Regions from separate parts of the Endozoicomonas sp. genome, predicted to be linked through region 2. Evidence: predicted binding sites of a transcription regulator. Region 2 holds the regulator's gene; the other holds the start of a gene.
What was found. Region 2 encodes sigma-54, which starts transcription at its own class of promoters, with help from an activator protein. Its sites were predicted from a motif close to TGGCACNNNNNTTGCTNT; they were not measured.
Positions count from the first base shown of each region.

Region 1: the regulator sigma-54 is predicted to act here: its motif matches at 3,645-3,662, upstream of glnA (glutamate--ammonia ligase).

Region 1 is NZ_OZ239981.1:3,969,924-3,978,168, reverse strand. Features, by position in the region: gene thiI (tRNA uracil 4-sulfurtransferase ThiI) at 30-1,493, opposite strand; gene tnpC (IS66 family transposase) at 1,555-3,060, opposite strand; gene glnA (glutamate--ammonia ligase) at 3,795-5,198, shown strand; gene ACOCLE_RS17920 (DUF4124 domain-containing protein) at 5,425-5,985, shown strand; gene glnL (nitrogen regulation protein NR(II)) at 6,397-7,455, shown strand; gene glnG (nitrogen regulation protein NR(I)) at 7,459-8,245, shown strand, end outside.
Region 2 is NZ_OZ239981.1:5,918,439-5,926,683, forward strand. Features, by position in the region: gene ACOCLE_RS26155 (transposase) at 1-682, opposite strand, end outside; gene ACOCLE_RS26160 (PTS sugar transporter subunit IIA) at 886-1,332, opposite strand; gene hpf (ribosome hibernation-promoting factor, HPF/YfiA family) at 1,360-1,674, opposite strand; gene ACOCLE_RS26170 (RNA polymerase factor sigma-54) at 1,843-3,306, opposite strand; gene dcuC (C4-dicarboxylate transporter DcuC) at 3,681-5,054, shown strand; gene ACOCLE_RS26180 (response regulator transcription factor) at 5,290-6,093, shown strand; gene ACOCLE_RS26185 (response regulator transcription factor) at 6,151-6,957, shown strand; gene ACOCLE_RS26190 (Flp family type IVb pilin) at 7,364-7,537, shown strand; gene ACOCLE_RS26195 (A24 family peptidase) at 7,750-8,245, shown strand, end outside.

The sequences.
Region 1 (8,245 bases), 1.9 Mb from region 2:
ACTCCTGGAAAGCGTATTGAGGTTAAAAATTATTGCCCAGCTTTTGGGTTGAAGACTCCAACATTTTCATGACCTTCTTCACGAAGGTGCATGGCGTGAAGCTGGCTCATTACACCTTTTTCGCAGTAGAGCAGGTAATGACGATCTTTGTCCAGCTCAGGGAAGCGTGTTCTTAGCTGATAGAAGGGGATGGTCACCACTTCACGCCCTGGCATGGTAAATGGTTTAATCTCTTCTTCAGTCGGGTGGCGAATATCGATAATCACTTCACCCTGATGAACTTCATTAACAACCTCAACTTCTTCACGGGTCAGATCATCTGCAATGATATCGTGGATAGAGACCATTCGTCGGCTTTGAATGGCATCTTCAAGTACTTCGAAGTTAAACCGCTCCTCTTCCGCTGCAATTTTTTCTTCCTTTGCCCGGGTTGTCGGGTTCTTGGAGATAACAGCGCAGTATTCCGGAATATTACGAACGAACTCTTCGGTACCGATTCGTATGGATATATCGATAATTGCCTGCTTATCCATGGTAATCAGAGGTCTGAGTACCAGGGCATCGGTTACCGAGTCAATCACCGCAAGATTGGGTAGTGTCTGGCTGGAAACCTGACCAATGGCTTCACCGGTGACCAGTGCAGCCATTTCCATTTCTTCAGCTACCTTACTGGCAGCCCTGAGCATCATCCGTTTCAGAATAACGCCCATCTGGGAGTTATCCACTTTGGTCAGAATTTCTTCAACTACGCCTTCAAACGGTACGGTAACGAACTTAACCCGGTGAGAAGCACCAAAGCGGTTCCACAGGTAGAAAGCCACTTCTTTTACTGCCAGCTCGTGAGCGTGTCCGCCAAGATTGAAGAAGCAGAAGTGGGTACGAATGCCGCGTTTCATGGTGAGGAAACTGGAGACCGTCGAATCAAAACCACCTGAAATCAGAGAGAGAACCGGTTCCTGAGATCCCAGAGGATAACCTCCCAGACCTTCTCCCCGTTTCTGAGTCATGAAATAGCGGTCATTTTTGATATCAATACGAACGGTTATTTCAGGGTTTTTAAGGCTCACCCCGCTGGCTTCGGTCTGCTGGTTCAGGCCGCCACCGACAAAGCGCTCTACATCAATGGATTGGAAGTCGTGCTTGCCGTTTCGGTTGCAGCGAACACAGAATGTTTTGCCAGCAAGCGTTTCTGAATGGGCTTCTATGGCTTTTTCCAGAATATCTTCCAGGCTGACCAGTTTGTGCTCTGCAACCTGCAGCCAGTAGGCAATCCCCGGAATATGGCTTAACAGATCACTGACCTCTGCCACCAGGATTTCATCATTGCTACTGGTCGTGACCTCAATATGATCCCATACACCCGAGACATCAATATTCTCATCCACGCGCTTGAGAATGGTGCGAATGTTTTTTCGCAGCATTTTGATAAAGCGTTTTCTTACCGGGGCACTTTTAATCGTGATTTCCGGAAACAGTTTGATGATGAACTTCATGGATCAGGAGACCTTGTGGGCTGGATAGTCCGGGCAGGTGGGGCGGATAGTTAAAACGTAACTATTCAGCACCCAGCAAAGGCGTATTGTTGTAATTTCGAACCGCTTTAAGAAGCGCCTGAAATATGTTCAACCCCTGCTTTTTAGCAGATGATAAATAGCTTCGGATTCGGGTAAACATGGTACCTCCGTCTTCGCTTCTGAAGCAGCCTGAGATCTTCTGCTTAAGTTTGGCCATCCTGGCATCACGTTCACTGCCATTGTTATCGAAGGGAATTGAAAAGTCCGACATGAAGCGCAACGTTTCAACCTTAAACTCAATAAGCCTTTTGAACAGGTTGTAGGCCTTGGTATTCCTGACCTTCTTACGTCCAAGCACCTGTCGTTGTTTTTCCATATAAGCGGTTTCCTTCGTGAGAGCCCTTTGAAGGATTTGGTCGTATATCGTCTCAATGCGAAGCTGTATTGCACCAGGCATTTGAGTCAGACCGGCTGCTTTGTATTTCTTGCAGAAGTGCCAGGAGAGCGTAAGCAATTTCATCAGCCGCAGAGCCAGCTTATTCGCATCCCTATCGACAACTCCCTGAAGCTCTCTCAGATGATGGGCATTACAAAGCACATGCACTGCCGCATAGGCAAAGTAGGACTTCCAATGATCGTGAACCAGAATGCCTGCAAAAGTCAGCAGGATGCCCATTGCATCCATTGCTTCACAACCTCGCCTTTCTGAGAGGTAGTAAAGCGTCCATTGGTCATCTCGCATAATGTGTAACCACCACAGTGAACCGTCAACCCGCATGCCAGTTTCATCCGCTCCTGCAACCGGACTTTCTTGTAAAGCATCGCGGATACTCTGCTCAGTAGAGGCCAGGTTCTCATGGGTATAGGCAACAAAATTGGCAACAGAGCCTGCGCTGACACTCATGCAATAAATAGTATTGAAATACTCAGACACCCGGTGATATGGGATGAAGTGATACTGGTTTAAATGAACAGCCATTGCCTGAGTCACTTCTCCGTATTGAGCAGCGGCTTTCACTCCTTGGGGAAACTCAGCGGTGTTCCGTTTACCACAAGGACATACTTTAACGTCTGCCCAGTACGCGGTAACTTCAAATTCTCCGGGTCTACCTGGATCAAAAACCTGTCGCTCAATGTATTTGGTGGGTTTAATATCGATAAGCGAAGACTGGCAACAGCAACATTTTTCAACCTTCAGATGCCTGACATAATCGGGTAAGGCGACACGTCTCAAACAAGAGCCTTGATGACCTTTCTGGCCACCTGGTTTATTGCCTGAAGATGGTCTAAGGCTTTTGGGGTTCGGTGTTTCCTGTGAGGAGCAGGGGGCTTCTTTGGAAGATGTATCACCTTTATCACTCCCTTTTTTACTGGGCTTTTGATAACCATCTGACGATGGTGGCTTACTACTGTTTTGACTGTTTTTATTAACCCTTTCTTCCAGTTCGCTGCAACGTTCCCGTAAAAGCGCATTCTCGGTCCGAAGCTCTTCATTCTCTTTAAGGAGAGCTTCGGTAAACGGAGTAGCTGGGAAGTCTGGTTCCATACTGGAGATTTGTTAGAAAAATTGAGTATAAGATGATGGTCGAAAAATCAGAAAATTCCAGATTTATATGAAGGGTGCTGAATAGTTACGTTAAAACATTAATTCATTGTGCATTATACCGAATAACCAGGTGCTCTGGACACCCTTGTGATAAAGACTGGCTTTAGGGCTCAAACGTCCGTAGAGAAGGACTCTGAAAAGCAGGTTTATCAAGGCAGGGTTGGTATATGTCTCTATACGTGTAAGTAAAACTGCAAATCCTATTTCAAAGGGGGTACACTGTCTGCCGCTGTTTTGTGAGATGGGTGTTTTGAAAACCATTTCGCACCTATTTGGTGCGCGGTATTCTTTTCTTGCACTAAAGTGGGTGTTTTGCTTTCTGGTCTCACTGCGCCATGCCTTATTCAGGTGCGTGAGAGTCGGGAGGATGATGTGCCTTGGATAACCTGAAGGCGTTAAAGTGAACAATAACCTTACTGGCTGGGTCGGTAGCTGGCTGTTTTTTGGTCACTTTTTACCTTTTTTCAGATTTTTCAACGAAGAGCACTAATTTTGCCCATCCCATCTGGTGGAGTTGCAAAATGTGGCATAGCTATTGCTATAGCTCCAGCAAGCGTATTTCTTTAGCTGCTGCTGGTTGATGAGACCTGGAAGCAAAGAGATTGATCAGTAAACCGCCTGATCCGAATACATTCGTCGCCAGTGCGGTGTTTGTCCTCTGGAGGAAATAATAAATGTCGAAGACTCTTAGCCTGATTAAGGAACATGACGTTAAGTGGGTTGATCTGCGTTTCACCGATACCAAGGGTAAAGAGCAGCACGTATCGATTCCTATTGGTGAAATAGACGACGAATTCTTCGAAGTCGGCAAGATGTTCGACGGTTCCTCTATTGCTGGCTGGAAGGGCATTAATGAGTCTGACATGATTCTAATGCCTGACGACAGTACAGCTACCATCGATCCATTCACTGAGGCGGCTACTCTTAACCTGCGCTGTGACATCGTTGAGCCATCCACCATGCAAGGTTATGAGCGTGACCCACGCTCTGTTGCCAAGCGTGCTGAAGAGTACCTGAAGTCTACCGGAATTGCCGACACCGCTTTCTTTGGTCCTGAGCCAGAGTTCTTCGTTTTTGACGACGTTAAGTGGAGTGTTGATATCTCTGGAGCTTCTTACGAAGTGAACTCTGAAGAAGCTGCATGGTCTTCCAACGCCAAATTTGAAGGCGGTAATATCGGTCACCGTCCAAAAGTGAAGGGCGGATACTTCCCGGTTCCACCAGTTGACTCCCTGCATGACCTGCGTGCTGCGATGTGCGATGCCATGGAAGCACAGGGTCTGGACGTTGAAGTTCATCACCACGAAGTAGGTACTGCTGGTCAGTGTGAAATCGGTGTTAAATTCAACACTCTGGTGAAGAAGGCTGACGAAGTTCAAATTCTGAAGTATGCAGTGCATAACGTTGCTCATGCTTATGGCAAAACGGCTACCTTCATGCCGAAGCCACTGGTAGGCGACAATGGTTCTGGCATGCACGTTCATATGTCTCTGTCCAAGAACGGTGACAACCTGTTTGCTGGTGACGGCTATGCCGGTCTGTCTGAAGAAGCGCTGTACTACATTGGTGGTGTTATCAAGCATGCTAAGGCGATCAATGCATTCGCCAATGCTTCTACCAACTCTTACAAGCGTCTGATCCCAGGTTTTGAAGCCCCGGTAATGCTGGCTTACTCTGCCCGTAATCGTTCTGCTTCTATCCGTATTCCATACGTGAATAGCCCTAAGGCCCGTCGTATCGAAGTGCGTTTCCCTGACCCGACTGCCAACCCATATCTGGCTTTTGCTGCCCTGATGATGGCTGGTCTGGACGGAATCAAGAACAAGATCCATCCTGGTGATGCTGCTGATAAGGACCTGTACGATCTGCCACCAGAAGAAGCTGCTGAGATCCCAACAGTTTCTACCAGCTTCGAAGAAGCTCTGGCTGCCCTGGATGCTGATCGTGAGTTCCTGACTGCTGGTGGTGTATTTACTGATGACATGATCGATGGTTACATCGAACTCAAGAAGGAAGAGTGCCTTGCCGTGAGCCAGACTACTCACCCTGTAGAGTTTGATCTGTACTACTCTGTCTAAAGCATCCTTATAGACTTTCTGAAAAATTGTTGTTTACCTCAAGCCAGAGCGATAGCTCTGGCTTTTTTATGCCCATGGACGGGCTGTATGCTGGCAATATCGCGAGCCAGTACCGTGTTAATTGTCAGTATCGATTTTCCCTGTTAAATAGTATTGGTAGCCATTAAGCTAACCTAAGATCGACGCGATATAAGTCGTGTAAGACTTCATCCGGAGCAAGAGGCTCATGAATATAAAAAAGGCAATGGTACAGTCTTTTCTGGCAGTTATTCTGCCAATGATCTTAGCGGACTTGGCATTGGCCGCTATTTACAAGACGGTGGATAAGGATGGAAACATTATCTTCACTGACTCTCGTCCTGCGGACCAACCCAGTGAAGAAGTTCAGTTGCGGCCTATTACTCCTATGTCTTCAGTTCCAACCAGTAGGCCCGGATCATCAGTATCATCGCAAGAAGAGAGTGAAGAGATGTATTCTCTTCTGGAAATTGTAGAGCCTGCCAACGATGCCACAGTGCGAAGCCAGGGGAACTTTACGGTGAGAATCGCTACTGAACCAAGAGTTCTTTCAGGTCACAGGATTCGTTTATTGCTGGATGGTGATGTAGTTGGTGAGTCCAAGCGAAAGTTAAGCTTTGAACTCAAGAATATAGATCGAGGCACCCATACTCTGACAGTAGAAATTGTAGATAACCGGAAAAAAGTGGTTCAGTCCTCTAACAATACCATCCATGTGCATCGCACGACGTTCAAACCTGCAGTTTCTATAAACCCCCCTTCACCCTGATTTAAAGTACCTTTTGCACCAAAAAGGGGAGTATCAAGCTGATACTTCCTCCTTACTCTAACAACCTCTCCTGATAACCCTGTTTTCAAACCTTGCTTGTATCGTCAATAAACTTGATGCTCTGAATATATAAGCGCACTATTATGGTGCGTCTAAAAGTTAATAAAATGGAATTAACTTTCAGCCATCACATTGAAAAGAGCCAATTGAATCGGGCTTAAGAGATAGGATGTGGGGTAGTTCAGGAAATTATCGCTAAAGAGAGGCCAGTCTTTGAAGGATGGTTTGATTTTTGCATTCACGATACCTGATGCTATTTCTCATTAAAACGAGACGACAACAGCAATAACAAGACTTGACCATGAGACCATGAAGCAGCTTTTACCTGAGATGATCCCTGAAACAGGAACTATGCAAAACATCATTCTGGATAACCTGAATACTGTGGTGATGGTGCTGGACCAGGAATTCAGGGTGATTACCCTGAACCCTGCTGCAGAAACCCTGCTGGATACCAGCTTGAAACGGGTGCTTAACCAGCCAGTTACTACCGTGATTCCTGAAGACAATTTCAGGGCTGATCTGGATCGCAGTCTAAGTCAGCATCAGCAGTTCACACGCCGGGAAACCGACTTTCCCATCAATGGGGAAATGATTAATGTCGATTACAGTATTTCACCCATAGCCTGTGGAGAAGCAAGGCTGCTTCTGGAAATCAATCCTCGTGACCGTGTTCAAAAGATTACACGAGAAGAGTCGCTGATTGCCAAGCAGGAAACCTCCCGTATTCTGGTGCGAGGTCTGGCTCATGAAGTGAAGAATCCACTGGGTGGAATTCGTGGTGCGGCTCAGCTTCTGGCCAGAGAACTGGACGATAAAGGGCTGAAAGAGTTTACCGAAATCATTATTCAGGAAGCTGATCGACTGCGTGATCTGGTCGACCAGATGCTGGGTCCCCTGCAGCCACCAAAGATGGAAGACCTCAATATTCATGAAGTACTTGAAAGGGTGATGCAGTTAATTAATGCAGAAACTGGGGGAGAGCTCAGGCTCAAACGGGACTACGACCCAAGTATTCCAGATATCCCGGGTGATTTTGAGCGATTGATACAGGCCATCCTGAACCTGGTGCGTAATGCCATGCAGGCCATAGATCAGGCAATGCCGCGTTCTGAAGGTTTGATTACATTGCGAACCCGTATTGCACGACAGTTTACGATTGGCACCCAGCGACGAAGATTGGTCTGCCATTTATCCATTATTGATAATGGGCCAGGTATTCCCACAGAACTGATTGAAAATATTTTTTATCCCATGATCAGTGGTCGTGCAGATGGCACAGGTCTTGGATTACCCATGGCGCAGTCGATAATCAGTTTACATCAGGGACTGGTTGAGTGTGAGAGTAAACCAGGCGAAACCGTATTCAATGTCTATTTACCGCTTTCGATGGACATGTCACAGGAGTGAAGTATGAGTTTGAATTCCAAAGTCTGGATCGTGGATGATGATCAGGCGATACGCTGGGTTCTGGAGCGAGCCCTGAATTCAGAAGGCATTGAAACGCAGTCCTTTGATGCGCCGGAAAAAGTGCTGGCTGCGCTGGAGCAAAGTGAGCCGTCAGTGTTGATCAGCGATGTTCGCATGCCAGGCATGAATGGTCTGGAGCTGCTGAAGGCGGTTCATGATCAGAAACCCGATGTGCCCGTTATTATCATGACCGCTCATTCTGACCTCGACAGTGCGGTGTCATCTTACCAGAGCGGTGCATTTGAATACCTGCCCAAGCCTTTTGATATTGATGAGGCTGTGGCACTGGTTAAGCGTGGGCAGGAGCATCGCCAGCAGCAATTGGCTGAAGCGCTGATTCCGGAGGCATCTCTGCAGGAAGAAGAGTCAACGGAGATTATTGGTGAAGCCCCTGCCATGCAGGAAGTATTCCGTGCCATTGGCCGTCTGTCTCATTCCAACATTACGGTGCTGATTAATGGTGAATCAGGAACGGGTAAGGAGCTGGTGGCCAGGGCGTTGCATCGACATAGCCCACGGGCAGATCGATCTTTTATTGCACTGAATATGGCAGCCATTCCCCGTGACCTGATTGAGTCTGAACTCTTTGGTCATGAAAAAGGCGCATTTACCGGTGCGGGTGGCATGCGACGTGGGCGTTTTGAGCAGGCAGGAGGCGGTACGCTGTTTCTGGATGAGATTGGAGATATGCCCGCAGATACTCAGACCCGATTGTTACGGGTACTTGCCG
Region 2 (8,245 bases):
TTAGCCGCGTCCGGTACAAACGCACAGAACCAAAATTACGTAGCCAAACGGTTATTCCCTCTTCAGGAATCTCCAGGCTCTGCACTTGTTGGTAGTCACCCTTTTGGATAGAAACAGTACGGTTGCTTTTAACGGCAAACATAAAACCCAGACCGTTGTTTTTCACAGTCTTCAGGTTTGCGGCACTGCTATACCAGGAATCCCCCGTAACAAATGCAGGTCGTAAGCCCCATACAAGTACTTCTTTCAGCATCTCGAGAAAATAATCATTTTTGGACTTTCCGTCCGCAGAGTCATAGATGCGGAAATTGACAGGAAGGCTATAGCCTTTGATATCGGTGTAATAGAGCGTTATGAGATTAATGCCCTTGACGGCTTTATGATGCTTGCCCGAGTAATGATAGCCGATGAATGCCGTGTAGTTACTGTACGGCTTATCCAGCACCGTATCATCAACCGATAGCGTGCCCCCATCAAGAATCAGCCTTGCGGCTACTTCCATGAAAAGGTCATTGGGAGCAAAGTCTTCACGTTGTAGAAAACGGTTAACGCTGTGGTGTGACATATCTCCGATCTCACTAAGGCGAGTACAGGTTGCTGATTTCGGCTCACACAATAGAAACCCTGTATATTTCGGCAAATCACACCCAGCTGTTGTAGGTCTTGTTATCTTTCTACGCACGACGACATCCGCTATTTTTTGCTGATCTAGCAATTTTTACAGCTGCCTGTCAATGCGAAAGTCCTACAGAAGTTAATAGGAGAGCATCATAAAAAAAAGCCGCTTCCAGTAAGCGGCTTTTTTATGGAGTCTGTAGCTCGATTAATCCTGACTGAAAATGCTGGCTTCTAGGGGGATGTATTCATAGTTAAGAAGAACAGGGGTCAGGAGCACAAATTTTTGTATAATGTCTGTGCATCAGCTGCTTGACGAATGGTGTGAAGAAGAGCTTCGGAATGAAACTTTTCTGCCAGTGCTTTCAAAATCTCCAGATGTTCCTGATTTTCCCCCTCTGGTACGATCAATGCGAAAACCAGATCAACTGGCTTACGATCCACTGAGTCAAAGTCAACGGGTTCCGCAAGTCGTATAAATAGGCCAACCGGCTCCGGACAGGCTTTACAGCGGCAGTGCGGGATAGCCACACCTGATCCCAGTCCCGTGGTGCCAAGACGCTCCCGTGAAACCAGGGCTTCAAACAGTTCTTTGGCATTGATTTCGGGGACTTCACTGCTGATGCGGTCAGCGATATATTCCAGAATTTTCTTTTTGCTGGCCCCGTGCACACCGTCAAGGGTGCGCTCGGGGGTTAGGATGCGATGAATCATCATGCTAAATAAGAATGGCAACCTGAAAAATCAAAGGGCATGGCCACTGGCGCCCTGTTGCCTGTTTAAGGCTTTCTCTTTCTGTTTAACCAGCTGCCGATCCAATTTGTCCGAGAGCAGGTCAATGGCTGCGTACATGTCTTCGTGCTCGGCGGTCGCATTAATCTCGGCTCCGCGGGTATGCAGAATGGCTTCTGCTTTCTGCGCCAGCTTTTCTACACTCAGGGTCACCTGTACATTGGTGATATGGTCAAAATGCGAAGCAAGACGTTCCAGTTTCTTGATCACATAGTCGTGCAGAGCTTCTGTTACCTCGACATGATGTCCACTGATGTTGACTTGCATGTAACGCTCTCCTGATCCCATTATCCAGATAATCACCAGTCCGCGGGATTTTTCAAACTGGTTAACTTCGATTCTAACACTGTCAATGCAGCTTGGAATGCCCTGAGACAAAAAAAACTGCTTTTTGTCCTGTACATCACCTTATCTTTTACAAGACCTTTATGATTCTCAGGGGACTAACTGCTTTCGCTCATTGGATGGAGGGATATTCATGGACTCACGGTATTTGGCAATGGTTCGCCTGGCTACCTTGATTCCCTGTTCTCCCAGTATGGCCGCAATTTTATTATCACTGAGCGGTTTGCGTGGTGTTTCCTCAGCAATGAGCTTGCGGATATGGGCTCGAATCGCTGTGGACGAACATTCACCACCTTCCGTTGTGCTGACATGGCTGGAGAAAAAGTACTTGAGTTCGTAGACGCCCCGAGGGGTATGCATGTACTTCTGGGTGGTGACCCGGGAAATGGTGGATTCATGCATACCGACTGCCTCGGCGATATCCGCCAGCACCAGGGGCTTCATGGCTTCATCACCCTTTTCAAGAAACTCCTGCTGATAGGCGATAATCTGACTGGCGACTTTCATCAGCGTTTCATTGCGGCTTTGCAGGTTTTTCAAAAACCAGCGGGCTTCCTGCAGGTGGTTCTTCATGAACACATTGTCGCGGCTGTTATTGGCTCTTTGAACCATGGAAGCGTAATTATTATTAATGCGCAGTTTGGGGAGTGCATCCGAATTCAGTTCGACAGTCCATCGTTCCTTGATTTTACGGACGGATATATCCGGAACCACGTACTCTGCTTCTGTCTGATCAATCGTGCTGCCAGGTTTTGGGTTGAAGCTTTGAATCAGGCTGAGGGCTTCACGCAGCTGGTCTTCCTTCAGTTTGGCCCTGCGCATGATTCGTGCATAGTCACGGGTGCCAAGCGACTCAAGGTGAAGTGTGATCAGTTTTTCGGCATTTTTGAAATGAGGTGTTGATGGGGGAAGCTGACGGAGCTGGACCAGCAGGCATTCTTTAAGGTCTGAACTGCCACAACCCACAGGATCGAATTGTTGAACCCGATGTTGCAGCACGTTTACCTCTTCGATCTCCAGCTCTTCCAGCTGGGATTGAAGTGACACAAACAGGTCATCCAGTGAGCAGGTTAAATAGCCATCCGGATTAATGGCTTCAATGATGGCAAGGCCAATCAGCCGGTCCCGGTCACTCATGGGTACCATATCCAGTTGCCACTCCAGATGATCCTGAAGAGACTCTACAGAAGATGATTTCGCCAGGGGGTCATAATCATCGTCGCCACTGCTGGCGGGCAGGCTGGAGTATACGTCGTCCCATGCTGAGTCGACGGGCAGCTCGTTTGGAATGCTTTCTGACCATTCCGCCATCTCCTGCGGCTCAGGTTCTGAGGCTGCTTCACTCAGATCAACGAGTTCTTCCTTTCCTTCACTGCTGGTGGATGTGTCCTCTGTCTGGCTATCTTCGGACTCCAGCATGGGGTTGGATTCCAGAGCTTCCTGAATCTCCTGCTGAAGATCCAGTGTCGATAGCTGTAGCAGTCGGATGGCCTGTTGCAGTTGAGGCGTCATGGTCAACTGCTGGCCCATCTTGAGCTGTAAGGAAGGCTTCATAGGCAACCGTATACCTTTACTTCGTTGTCCGTGGAGGCTGCAGGTGAAACTTATGAGTTTCTACAGAAGGATCAACCGCAGGCGGCTCAGTGTTGGCACGGATGTTGTTACGACTACTCTCCATGTGCGGCTGATTATAAACCCATAGTCGTTTCTGAAACCATAGCTTTAGCAAAAAATGTGCAGAGTTTGAAAATAATGAGTTTACCTGTGTTTTTTTGTTGGCTATCAGTGCTTTCCGCTTTGAGAGTTCGGTCATAACGACTGTCGGAATTGTTTAAAAAAAGTACTAGATCATTGTTTGACACTGGTCAATTACAAACATTAGTACAAGAAATAATCTGCACGAAATTTAAGCATTTTCAGGGTTTCGTGTGGATATACTCATCGTCATACCAGTGGTTGCACTGGTTATATACGCCATCGTGAAGAACTACAGCGCGTCGGCCTCGCTGGCCATTGCCGGCATTGTCTTGCTGAGTGCCGCAGCGTTGATGGGGGTAAAAGATATCCTGCCTGCGGCCAAGGCCACTGGCTTTATGCCTTTTGACCTGTTTGAACTGATGAACTCGGTGTTCAGCTACCGTATGGCCAGCCTGGGTCTGACCATTATGGCCTGTGGTGGTTTTGCCAGCTACATGTCACACATCGGTGCTTCAGAAGCCCTGGTTCGACTGGCCGTTAAGCCGATCAGCCGTTTCCGTTCTCCCTATATGGTTCTTGCGCTGTGCTATCTGCTGAGTGTAGTACTTCAGATGTTTGTAACCTCTGCAACTGGACTTGGTCTGCTGCTGATGGTGACACTGTATCCAGTGCTGAGAAATATCGGTTTGAGCCCGGCCTCGGCGGTTGCCGTTATTGCTTCTCCTGCGGCGTTTGAAATCGGTGTGACTCAGGTTAATGCCAACTTTGCTGCCAGCCAGTCCGGACTGGAGATTACCGAATACTTCCTGGGCTATCAGGCCTGGATTACTGTGCCTATGGCCCTGGTGGCTGCAGCCCTTCATTTCGTATGGCAGCGTCGCTGTGACCTGAAAGAGGGCTATATTGCTGCAGAGCATGTCGGTGAAGGCATCGAACGTTCTGACGATGAGAAGAAAGAACCAGCCCCTGCATTCTATGCACTGCTGCCCATGATTCCTTTCTTCCTGCTGTTGATCTTTTCTAAAATGATGGTGTCGTCCATCAAAATGAATCTCGTCATGGCCATGTTGATCAGCGTATTTGCCGGCATGCTCTGTGAAGTGATCCGTTCACGGAAAATGAAAGAGTCTCTTGAGGGCTTTGATCACTTCCTGAATGGTATGGGGGCGGTATTTGGTCCGGTGGTTGGTCTGATTATCGGTGCTGAAATTTTTGCCACGGGTCTGAAGCATATCGGTGCCATCGACTCCCTGTTGGGTTCTGCCCAGGGACTGGGTATCGGGGCTTCCGCCATGACGCTGTTTATGGCCACGCTGATTGCCATTGCTGCCATTATGATGGGGTCTGGAAATGCGGCATTCCTGTCATTTGCGACTCTGGCTCCAGACGTAGCCAAGAGCTTCGGCGTTCCTGCCGTGGCCATGCTTCTGCCGATGAACTTTGCGGCTTCCATGGGACGTTCCATGTCTCCCATCGCAGCGGTAGTCATTGCCTGTGCCGGTATTGCTAAAATCTCACCGTTTGAAGTGGTGAAAAGAACATCGGTACCGATGATTGGGGCGTTTATTGTCGGTATGGCTCTGCACCTGATTCTGTTCGTCTGATTGTTATCCTCCCCCGCATTGCGGGGGATTCTGCTTTACTAAATACCTCCCGTTGCCCGTAAAAATGTATCCATTGGTGCTTTTTCGAACCACTGGAAGCGTATCGTAGACGATGTAATCCTCCCAGTTATAAATAATATTGAGTCATCGTCGTTTGTCTGGTATATCGTCCCCGTAATTCACCTTTGTTGTGATCTACCTCACATTATTTTAAGAATAACGTTCTGGGGGCGCTATGGACGCACAGATGGTTCACAGTTCATTCCCCTGGCTGGTCAATTCAGTAACCGGCTTTGATACGTCAGAAATTAACCCTCTTGAGTCCATACCTATAGCGATATTAACCCGGCAGATGCGGCTGACTTTCGAGCAGATGGGATTTAATGGATTCCTGTATTACGGGGTTTTGGATGAAATGCCAGAGTCAGCCCAGGAGACCCTATACCAGCCTCAGTGGAAACATGAGCATCGTTTTATTGGTACCATGGGGGTGAATACTCTGATCCAGTATCATCGGGAAACCGGTGGTGACCGCCGTATTCGGGAGCGCATTTTTTCTGCTCAACAGCTGTTTCAGCGGGAACCTCTAGACCACCGCATCCCGCAGCAACGGAAGGTACAGGATTTTTTTACCGCACTGGATGTTCATTCTCAATTGTTTGTGCCGGTTCATGGCCTAACGGGCAGAGGTTGGCACTGTCAGTTTATGCTGAACAGCGGGCTCTCCGATCTGGAGTTGGCCAGCTGGCTGAAGGATCACCAGGTATCACTGCTTAACGCCTGCTTCTATTTTCATTCCTTATTAATGCGTGACTACAGCTACCTGTTCAATCCCTGGCTGATAAACGAGATGATCAGTGACCGGGCGCTGGATGTGCTGACACTGACGGCAAATGGACTGGGCAGTAAGGAGATTGCCGGCAAGATTAACCTCAGTGAAAAAGGGGTGAACTACCACCTGAACCATTTGCGGGAGCTGCTGGGGGCGGAGAATCGGGTGCATCTGGTGGCTGTTGCCAAAGATATGAGGATCATTTGAGCGTGATCCGGCGGTTTGTGTCATCCATACTTTACGTGAATCAATAAAAAGCCGTTTATGGACAGCGCTATTCATTCTTCTCACCGCCATCGTGCACCCACTGAATGGTCTGACCTTTCAGAGCACAGTCCTCTTGATGCAGAAACACTGGCGGTTTTGACCCGGCGGATTCTGCTGAGTATGCAACAGCTGGGGTTCAGTGATTTTCACTACTATGGGTTATTTGACGCGGTACCGGGTACTGAATGCCAGGCTACCGATCATTTCAATCTGGAACTGTTTCGTCGAACCCCCCAATGCCTCAGTTCAGAGGGCATTGATGTTGTGCAGCGGTTCTTCAGGGAGACAGACGGCGATGCACGTATGTGGCACAGCATCTGTTATGAACGGCAGCCGTTTCAGCGCAGTTTGGCGGACAGCGGTAGTCCTCAGGAACGGCGTGTGCTGGATTTTATGATGGCCCGGCAGATACGCTCTCAACTATTTGTGCCTGTGTACGGTTATACCGGCAACGGCTGGCACTGTCAGTTCTTATTGAACAGCCCTCTGTCGCCGCAGGCACTGGCTCTATGGCTTCAGGATCATAAGCAGGCACTGCTGATGACCTGTTTTTATTTTCATACCCTGCTGATGCGTGACTTTCACTATCTGTTTAATCCCTGGCTGCATCATCAGGTGATCAGTGACCGGGCGCTGGATGTGCTGAAGCTCACAGCAAACGGACTGGGCAGTAAGGAGATTGCCGGCAAGATTAACCTCAGTGAAAAAGGGGTGAACTACCACCTGAACCATTTGCGGGAGCTGCTGGGGGCGGAGAACCGGGTGCATCTGGTGGCCATGGCCAAGGAATTGCGCATTATCTGATGCTTTTTATCTGAGGTATTCAGCCTGGCTTCCTGCTTTTAATTGAACTTTCCTGCTTTTAATTGAACTGAGAGGCTGTTGCAAAAGTCCTACAAGCATTGGAACCGCGAAGTACACAAAGATCACAAAGTAATCTTTCAAAGCCTTCGTGCTTTTCGTGTCCTTTGTGGTTACCAAAAAACGCTAGACTTGCCTTTAGCCGCAGCTTCTTGATACGGCCCTGCTTAGTTTTTATTCCCGCCGGAAGACTTCCAGCACCATCGCAACGATGCAGACCATAAAACTGACCCAGGTCAATATTACCCCCACCCTGTCTGGCATTTTTGCCAGTTAATTTTCCAAGGCGGCTCTTCTACTATGGCCTCACAGAGCGCAGTTCGCGTTATGTAACAACGGAGAAAGACTCATGAATGTTAAGCAATGGGTTAACGACTTCCTGAAGGAAGAAGATGGTTTGACCACGGTTGAGTATGCAGTGGCTGGTGGGGTGGTGGCGGCAGCTGTCGTAACCGCTTTCACTGATTTAGGCGGGCAAGTGAAAACTGTTCTTGAGACTATTAAAGCAAGTATTGCACCCTAGTCAGGATCCTAACCAGACCTCGTTCCCACGCTCTGCATGGGAATGCATAGGCTGAAGTGTTGCAGCATAACGAGATGGGTTCTCTTCCCAGACAGGCCCCCTATGCCTGCAAACCTGGGAATCCGAACTTACCTGACAGTTCTGCTGTTAACACTTCAGCTGATGTGAAACCAACCGAATCGATAACAACAAAACAACAAGAGCCCTCCGCCATGAATACCCCCAACAGCGACCAGCTCCCCATCCTGTTGCTTCTGGCGGCGCTTATTCCCGCCCTCTGGTATGACCTGCGTTACCGCAGACTGCCCAACTGGCTGACCTTCAGTCTGTTTATCATCGGCCTGATGATCAATAGCTGGCTGAGTGGTTTCAGCGGACTGCTGGATGCCCTGGGTGGCGGGTTCCTTTGTCTGGCCATGCTGCTGCCTTTTTACCTGATGAAAAAAGGCATGGGCGCTGGCGATGTAAAAATGGTGGCCGCCATCGGTGCGGTACTGGGTGTCAGGGATGGCGCGCTGTGCACGGCCGCGATCCTGATCGCCGGTGCCGTGCTGGGGCTGCTGTATCTCATCTACAAAGGGGGGCTGGTGGTTTCCCTGCGCCGTTACTGGCTCTGTCTGATGGCTCGCACCTGGTTGCTGCCGGCAGAAAACGAAGCCGCCAGCCTGCACTTCCCTTACGGTCTGGCCATCGCCTCCGGCCTGCTGA